DNA from 3 places in the Serratia sp. A07 genome. Region 2 is predicted to be linked to each of the others. Evidence: predicted binding sites of a transcription regulator. Region 2 holds the regulator's gene; each other region holds the start of a gene.

Region 1 (2,204 bases), on a different contig from region 2:
CGGCGCGTGGCGCATCGCGCGCTCGGTCAGATCGCGGTGGGTGATCACCAGATCCACGTCGTCCGGCAGGCTGTTGATGGCGCTGTTGGTCACCGAGATGTTCTTCAGCCCGGCGTCGGCCACTTTCTTGCGCAGCACCCCGGCGCCCATGGCGCTGGAGCCCATGCCCGCATCGCAGGCAACGATGATTTTGCGCACGGTGCTCAGATCGCCGTCGACCGATGCCGACGCCGCTGCGCCGCCTTTGGACTGCGATTTCATCTCTTGCATGCGACGGGTTGCGGCTTCCAGATCGTCATCCTCTTTCACCTTGGAGGTTTTCAGCAGGAAAGCGGACACCACGAAGGAGACGGCAAAGGCTGCGCACACCGCCGCAATGTTGGCGAAGTAGGCGCCTTTCGGCGTCATCGCCAGCACCGCCAGGATCGAACCCGGAGAAGCCGGAGAAACCAGGCCGCCGTTCAGCATCGTCAGGGTGAAGACGCCGGTCATGCCGCCCAGGATCACCGCCAGCAGCAGGCGTGGGTTCATCAGCACGTAAGGGAAGTAGATTTCGTGGATGCCGCCCAGGAAGTGAATGATTGCCGCACCGCCGGCGGATTGCTTGGCGCTGCCGCGGCCGAAGAACATGTAGGCCATCAGTACGCCCATGCCCGGGCCTGGGTTGGCTTCAATCAGGAAGAACACCGACTTACCGGCTTCCGTAGCCTGCTGGATACCCAGCGGCGAGAAGATGCCGTGGTTGATGGCGTTATTCAGGAACAGGATTTTCGCCGGTTCAACGAAGATGGACGCCAATGGCAGCAGGTTGTTCGTCACCATGACGTGTACGCCCGCCGCCAGCAGCTTGGAGAGCACCTCCACCAGCGGCCCGATGCCGAGGAAGGCCAGGATCGCCAGCAGCATGCCGATGATGCCGGCGGAGAAGTTGTTCACCAGCATTTCAAAGCCGCTTTTGATCTTGCCGTCCACCCAGCGGTCAAAGTGCTTGATAGCCCAGCCGCCCAGCGGGCCGGCGATCATCGCGCCGAGGAACATCGGCATGTCGGCGCCAACGATGACGCCCATGGTGGTGATGGCGCCGACGACGCCGCCGCGATCGCCGCCCACCAGCCGCCCGCCGGTATAACCGATCAGCAGCGGCAGCAGGTAGGTGATCATCGGGCCGACCAGCTTGGCTAAGGTTTCATTCGGCAGCCAGCCGGTTGGAATGAATAGCGCGGTGATAATCCCCCAGGCGATAAAGGCGCCGATGTTGGGCATCACCATGTTGCTCAGGAAGCGGCCAAAGTTTTGTACTTTGACCTTGATGTCTGGTGAAAACATAAAACACACCCCTATTGTTACGCGCTGACAATAGAGCGCGTGATTATTGTTGTGACGATCCAGCCGTGTTGCCGCTGTATGCGAAACGGACTCTATCACGCTGTTTTTGTCACGCGAACTTCACGGATTTTTTGTGATACAAATCACATACAACACCCCAACAAACCACCCTTTATAGTGACAAAGATCACATTTATGGCGTGTAAAAAAAGCACAGTGAGAAAAAAACCGCCTTGAAACCCGTAATAACGTGATATTTGTCACATTTTTAACTTGGTGGTTTGTTTTTAAATTGTGACAAACATCACAATTTATTTTTGGCTGCAGCGCCCGATCGCGACGCTCTGTTTGATCTTCCCTGTAAGCACTCATCCCGCCGGGAACTAGCGAAGTGATGAATGAAAGAAAACTACATTGCCGAATGAATGGATTAATTGAAGTGTAGTACAGAAGCCTGCGCAATAAACCAGCAAGCTATTGGAAACGCTGAGGGGAAATAAAACAGGCCGGCAATGCCGGCCTGCTGCGTGCGTGGAGGCGTTATTGCGTCACGCTTTGAATGGCTTTCTGCGCGTTTACCAGGTTCTGCTGTTTGGCCACCAGATTCGACATCATGGTGTTGTACTGCGCCACCTGCTGCGCGGTACGGAACTGCACGCCGTTGTTGTTGAAGCTGACCTGATTGCCCTGACTCTGCAGGAAATCGCCAACCTGCACCAGATCCTGCACGAAGCTGGCGGTGGTCGGGATCGCCGGCATCAGGGCGTTGGCCGGTGCGGTGACAATCTTGTCATAGGCCTGGTTATACACCGCCTTCAGATCGTCGGGCTGCTTCAGCGCCGCGCGGGCGGTATCCGCCTGTGACTTGGCGGACTGGA
Region 2 (2,204 bases):
TTGTTGGCGTGCGGCAGGAAATTAAGCTGTTGGTACAACAGGCTGATCAGGTCCATCACCTTTTGCTGGCGCACCAGCAGCGGCGGCAGCGCGGTCTGCGGATCGGTGTGCTGGGTCAGCAGCGAGTATTTGGCTTCGAAATAGTCCGCCAGTTCCAGGTAGAGCTGGCTCAGCGTCTCGCGCATCGGCTGCTCTTTCCACAGCTTGAACCAGAACCAGGTGAATAAGCCGTACCAGGCGGTGCCGATCGCGTACAGCAGCGGCGCCTGCCAGATAGGCACCGTGCCGGCCGTGCTGAGGGCGAAGATGGCGGCCACCAGCGCCGCCGGCAACAGCCGGGCGTGCAGCGGGCTGATTTCGCCGGTGACGCCGAGCAGCAGCGCCAGGCCCAGCATCAGCGCCGGCAGCGGCACGTGCCACAGCAGGGCCTGTTGCAGCAGCACGCTGCTGAAGGCGAACAGCGAACCGCCGACGATCAGTCGTTTAAAGAAGCGCTTATGCGGCGTATCCAGCCCGGCGATATTGCAGCAGGCGGGCACGAGGGAGAACATCAGGCCGAGCTGCAGCTGGCCTATCAGCAGGCCGAACAGCACCGGCAGGCACAACACCAGCGTTTGTCGCAGTGCGTAGTTGATTTCCGGGTGGTAGATCAGGCGGCGCCACATGGCAGAGAGCAGACAAAAAAACGGCGCAGACTGCGCCGTTTTTTCAGGGATTAACGGGTGCCGTAGACGACAATGGTTTTGCCGTGGGCGGAAATCAGGTTTTGATCTTCCAGCATTTTCAGAATACGGCCAACGGTTTCACGCGAGCAGCCGACGATCTGGCCGATCTCCTGACGGGTGATCTTGATCTGCATGCCGTCCGGGTGAGTCATGGCGTCAGGTTGCTTCGCCAGATTCAGCAGGGTTTGCGCGATGCGGCCGGTAACGTCCAGGAAGGCGAGGTTGCCCACTTTTTCGGAGGTGACCTGCAGGCGGCTCGCCATTTGGGCGGACAGACGCATCAGGATGTCCGGGTTCACCTGGATCAGCTGGCGGAATTTCTTGTAGGAAATTTCGGCCACTTCACAGGCGGTTTTCGCGCGAACCCAGGCGCTGCGCTCCTGGCCTTCTTCGAACAATCCGAGCTCGCCGATGAAATCCCCCTGGTTGAGGTAGGACAGGATCATCTCTTTACCTTCTTCATCCTTGATCAGCACCGCGACGGAGCCTTTCACGATGTAGTAAAGCGTTTCGGCCTTTTCACCTTGGTGAATCAGCGTACTCTTCGATGGATATTTGTGGATATGGCAATGAGACAGGAACCATTCGAGAGTAGGGTCTGTTTGCGGTTTGCCGAGAACCATTCGCTGTTATCCTCTGTTGTTATCGCTGCCTTGTGTCACAGGGGTCAGAGTTCCCTGTAAAACTCGCCTGTAGCCGCAGTCATGAGCGAGGGCTACCGGCAAGTTTTGAGGCGTGTCATAAAAATACGCTGTCGCTCTAGCATATTAACTTGCCGTAAGCGCTGCAAGCTACATTCTGTTAACATACCGGTAAAGGAGCCTTTCTCTGGGCGTTTCCCTGAAATTCAGTGTCCCGGAAAGATTTATTGCGGCTCTGTTTGTAGCACAGAGTAAGGCGGGTGTCTCGTGTTGTCTCGCTTCAGCATGATTAGCATCAGGTTACGTTGCCTGTTTCTATGCGAAAGCGTACTCTGATTTTAAGAAATCAACCGGAGTGACCAGAATGCAGGCAAGAGTTAAATGGGTGGAAGGGTTAACGTTTTTGGGGGAATCGGCCTCCGGCCACCAGGTCCTGATGGATGGCAACGCCGGTGATAAAGCGCCCAGCCCAATGGAGATGGTGCTGATGTCGGTGGGCGGCTGCAGCGCGATCGACGTGGTGTCCATCCTGCAAAAAGGGCGCAACGACGTGCGCGACTGTGAGGTGAAGCTGACCTCCGAGCGCCGCGAAGAAGCCCCGCGGTTGTTCACCCATATCAACCTGCACTTCATCGTTACCGGCCAGGACCTGACCGACAAGATCGTCGAGCGTGCGGTGAACCTGTCGGCGGAGAAATACTGCTCGGTGGCGCTGATGCTCAACAAGGCCGCCACGGTGACCCACAGCTTCGAGATCCGCCAACCGGCGTAATCGAGACGGAGCGCGGCCCGGCGCCGCGCTCAACGCATTTATTCGATCTTCTTGCCTTCCAGCAAC
Region 3 (2,204 bases), on a different contig from region 2:
GATGGTGTCGCCCGGCACCAGGATGTCGGCATCCGCCGGTTTGCGACAGCGGTTGATCACCATGTTGTTGATACGGTGGCCGAGGATCAGCAGCGCCCCTTTGGCCGGGAACATGCGGATGCGCAAGTCGGCGTATTCGGCGATCTGCTGGCCCCAGATGCCGGCGGCGTTGACCACCACCGGCGCATGCAGCTCATAACGCCGCTGATTCTGATGGTCGTAAACGCGCACGCCCGTCACCCGGTCGCCGCTGCGCAGCAGCCCCACCACCTGGTGGTAGGTCAGGATCTGCGCGCCGTGTTCACGCGCGTCCAGCATGTTGGCGGCGGTCAGCCGGAAGGGATCGACGGTGCCGTCCGGCACCCGCACCGCGCCGATCAGCGCCGGGTTGGCCACCGGCTCCAGGCGCAGCGCCAGCTGCGGGTCGATAGCTTCAGCGTCGATGTCGGCCCGGCGACAGGCGGCGATAAACTGTTGCTGATAGTCCAGCGAGTCCTGCGGCAGGGTGATGAACAGCCCATCGGTGCGCTCGATGCAGTGGTGGGCAATGCGTTTCAGGATGCGGTTCTCTTCGATGCACTCGCGCGCCGACTCGCCGTCGGTCACCGCATAGCGCGCGCCGCTGTGCAGTAAACCGTGGTTGCGGCCGGTGGCGCCGGTGGCGATGTCGTGGCGTTCCAGCAAGATGCAGCGCAAGCCGCGCCGCGCACAGTCGCGGGCGATGCCTGCACCGGTGGCGCCGCCGCCGATGATGATCACATCCGTTTCGCCGCCGTCAAAATAGCTGCTCATGTCGCTCCCTCAGGATCGGTAGTTATGAGCCTATTGAGCCACGGTTATTAGGGTCTTTGTTTGATAAGGAACAATAACGAACATGAAACGAAATAAAAATGTCCACAAAAAACCATCAATGTGATCATAATCACGATTTTTGGACGTTTTTCTATTTCATAACGTTAACGAATCGCTCAAAATCCGCCGTGGTTTCATGAAAGTGTAACAATTGCGCCATTCGTCACAGCGACACCAGGCGTATTTGATGACAATGGCGCTCGTTATGGAACACAAAAACACCACATTCGATATCCGCTCAATCATCAAATGAACGTAAAAGGTCATATTGATGTGATAACAGATAAAGCCATCGGAGGCGCTCATGTTGAGTATTTTTAAGCCGGCCGCACACACCGCCCGTGTGCCGAGCGATAAGGTAGACCCGCTCTACCGTAAGCTGCGCTGGCAAATTTTCCTGGGGATCTTCTTCGGTTACGCCGCTTACTATCTGGTGCGTAAGAACTTCACCCTGGCCATGCCTTACCTGATCGAACAAGGCTTCAGCCGCGGTGACCTCGGCTTCGCGCTGTCGGGCATATCCATCGCCTACGGCTTCTCCAAATTCATCATGGGTTCGGTCTCCGACCGTTCCAACCCGCGGGTGTTCCTGCCTGCCGGCCTGATCCTGGCGGCGGCGGTGATGTTGTTCATGGGCTTCGTGCCGTGGGCCACCTCCAGCATCGCCATCATGTTCGTCCTGCTGTTCCTGTGCGGCTGGTTCCAGGGCATGGGTTGGCCGCCGTGCGGCCGCACCATGGTGCACTGGTGGTCGCAGAAAGAACGCGGCGGCATCGTTTCCATCTGGAACTGCGCCCACAACGTGGGTGGCGGCCTGCCGCCGCTGCTGTTCCTGCTGGGTATGGCCTGGTTCAACGACTGGCACGCGGCGCTGTACATGCCGGCCTTCGGCGCCATCCTGGTGGCCCTGATCGCCTTCGCCCTGATGCGCGACACCCCGCAATCCTGCGGCCTGCCGCCGATTGAAGAGTACAAAAACGACTATCCGGACGACTACAGCGAAAAAGACGAAGAAGAGCTGACCGCCAAGCAGATCTTCATGCAGTACATTCTGCCGAACAAGCTGCTGTGGTACATCGCGGTCGCCAACGTGTTCGTCTATCTGCTGCGTTACGGCATTCTGGACTGGTCGCCGACCTACCTGAAAGAAGTGAAACACTTCGCACTGGACAAGTCGTCCTGGGCCTACTTCCTGTATGAATACGCCGGTATCCCGGGCACCCTGCTGTGCGGCTGGATGTCGGACAAAGTGTTCAAAGGCAACCGCGGCGCCACCGGCGTGTTCTTCATGACGCTGGTGACCATCGCCACCGTGGTGTTCTGGATGAACCCGGCCGGTAACCCGACCGTGG

The links. Region 2 encodes CRP, which controls carbon source genes, mostly activating them, when cyclic AMP is high. Its sites were predicted from a motif close to ATGTGANNNNNNTCACAT; they were not measured.
Region 1: the regulator CRP is predicted to act here: its motif matches at 1,458-1,475, upstream of AC4PR2_RS20505 (PTS mannitol transporter subunit IICBA).
Region 3: the regulator CRP is predicted to act here: its motif matches at 911-928, upstream of glpT (glycerol-3-phosphate transporter).

The regions. Positions count from the first base shown of each region.
Region 1 covers NZ_JBZXDO010000025.1:25,855-28,058, reverse strand. The annotation lists gene AC4PR2_RS20505 (PTS mannitol transporter subunit IICBA) at 1-1,326, opposite strand, end outside; gene AC4PR2_RS20500 (DUF3053 domain-containing protein) at 1,867-2,204, opposite strand, start outside.
Region 2 covers NZ_JBZXDO010000007.1:23,596-25,799, reverse strand. The annotation lists gene AC4PR2_RS09725 (YccS/YhfK family putative transporter) at 1-665, opposite strand, end outside; gene crp (cAMP-activated global transcriptional regulator CRP) at 716-1,348, opposite strand; gene AC4PR2_RS09715 (OsmC family protein) at 1,731-2,138, shown strand; gene AC4PR2_RS09710 (phosphoribulokinase) at 2,177-2,204, opposite strand, start outside.
Region 3 covers NZ_JBZXDO010000012.1:76,731-78,934, reverse strand. The annotation lists gene glpA (anaerobic glycerol-3-phosphate dehydrogenase subunit A) at 1-792, opposite strand, end outside; gene glpT (glycerol-3-phosphate transporter) at 1,157-2,204, shown strand, end outside.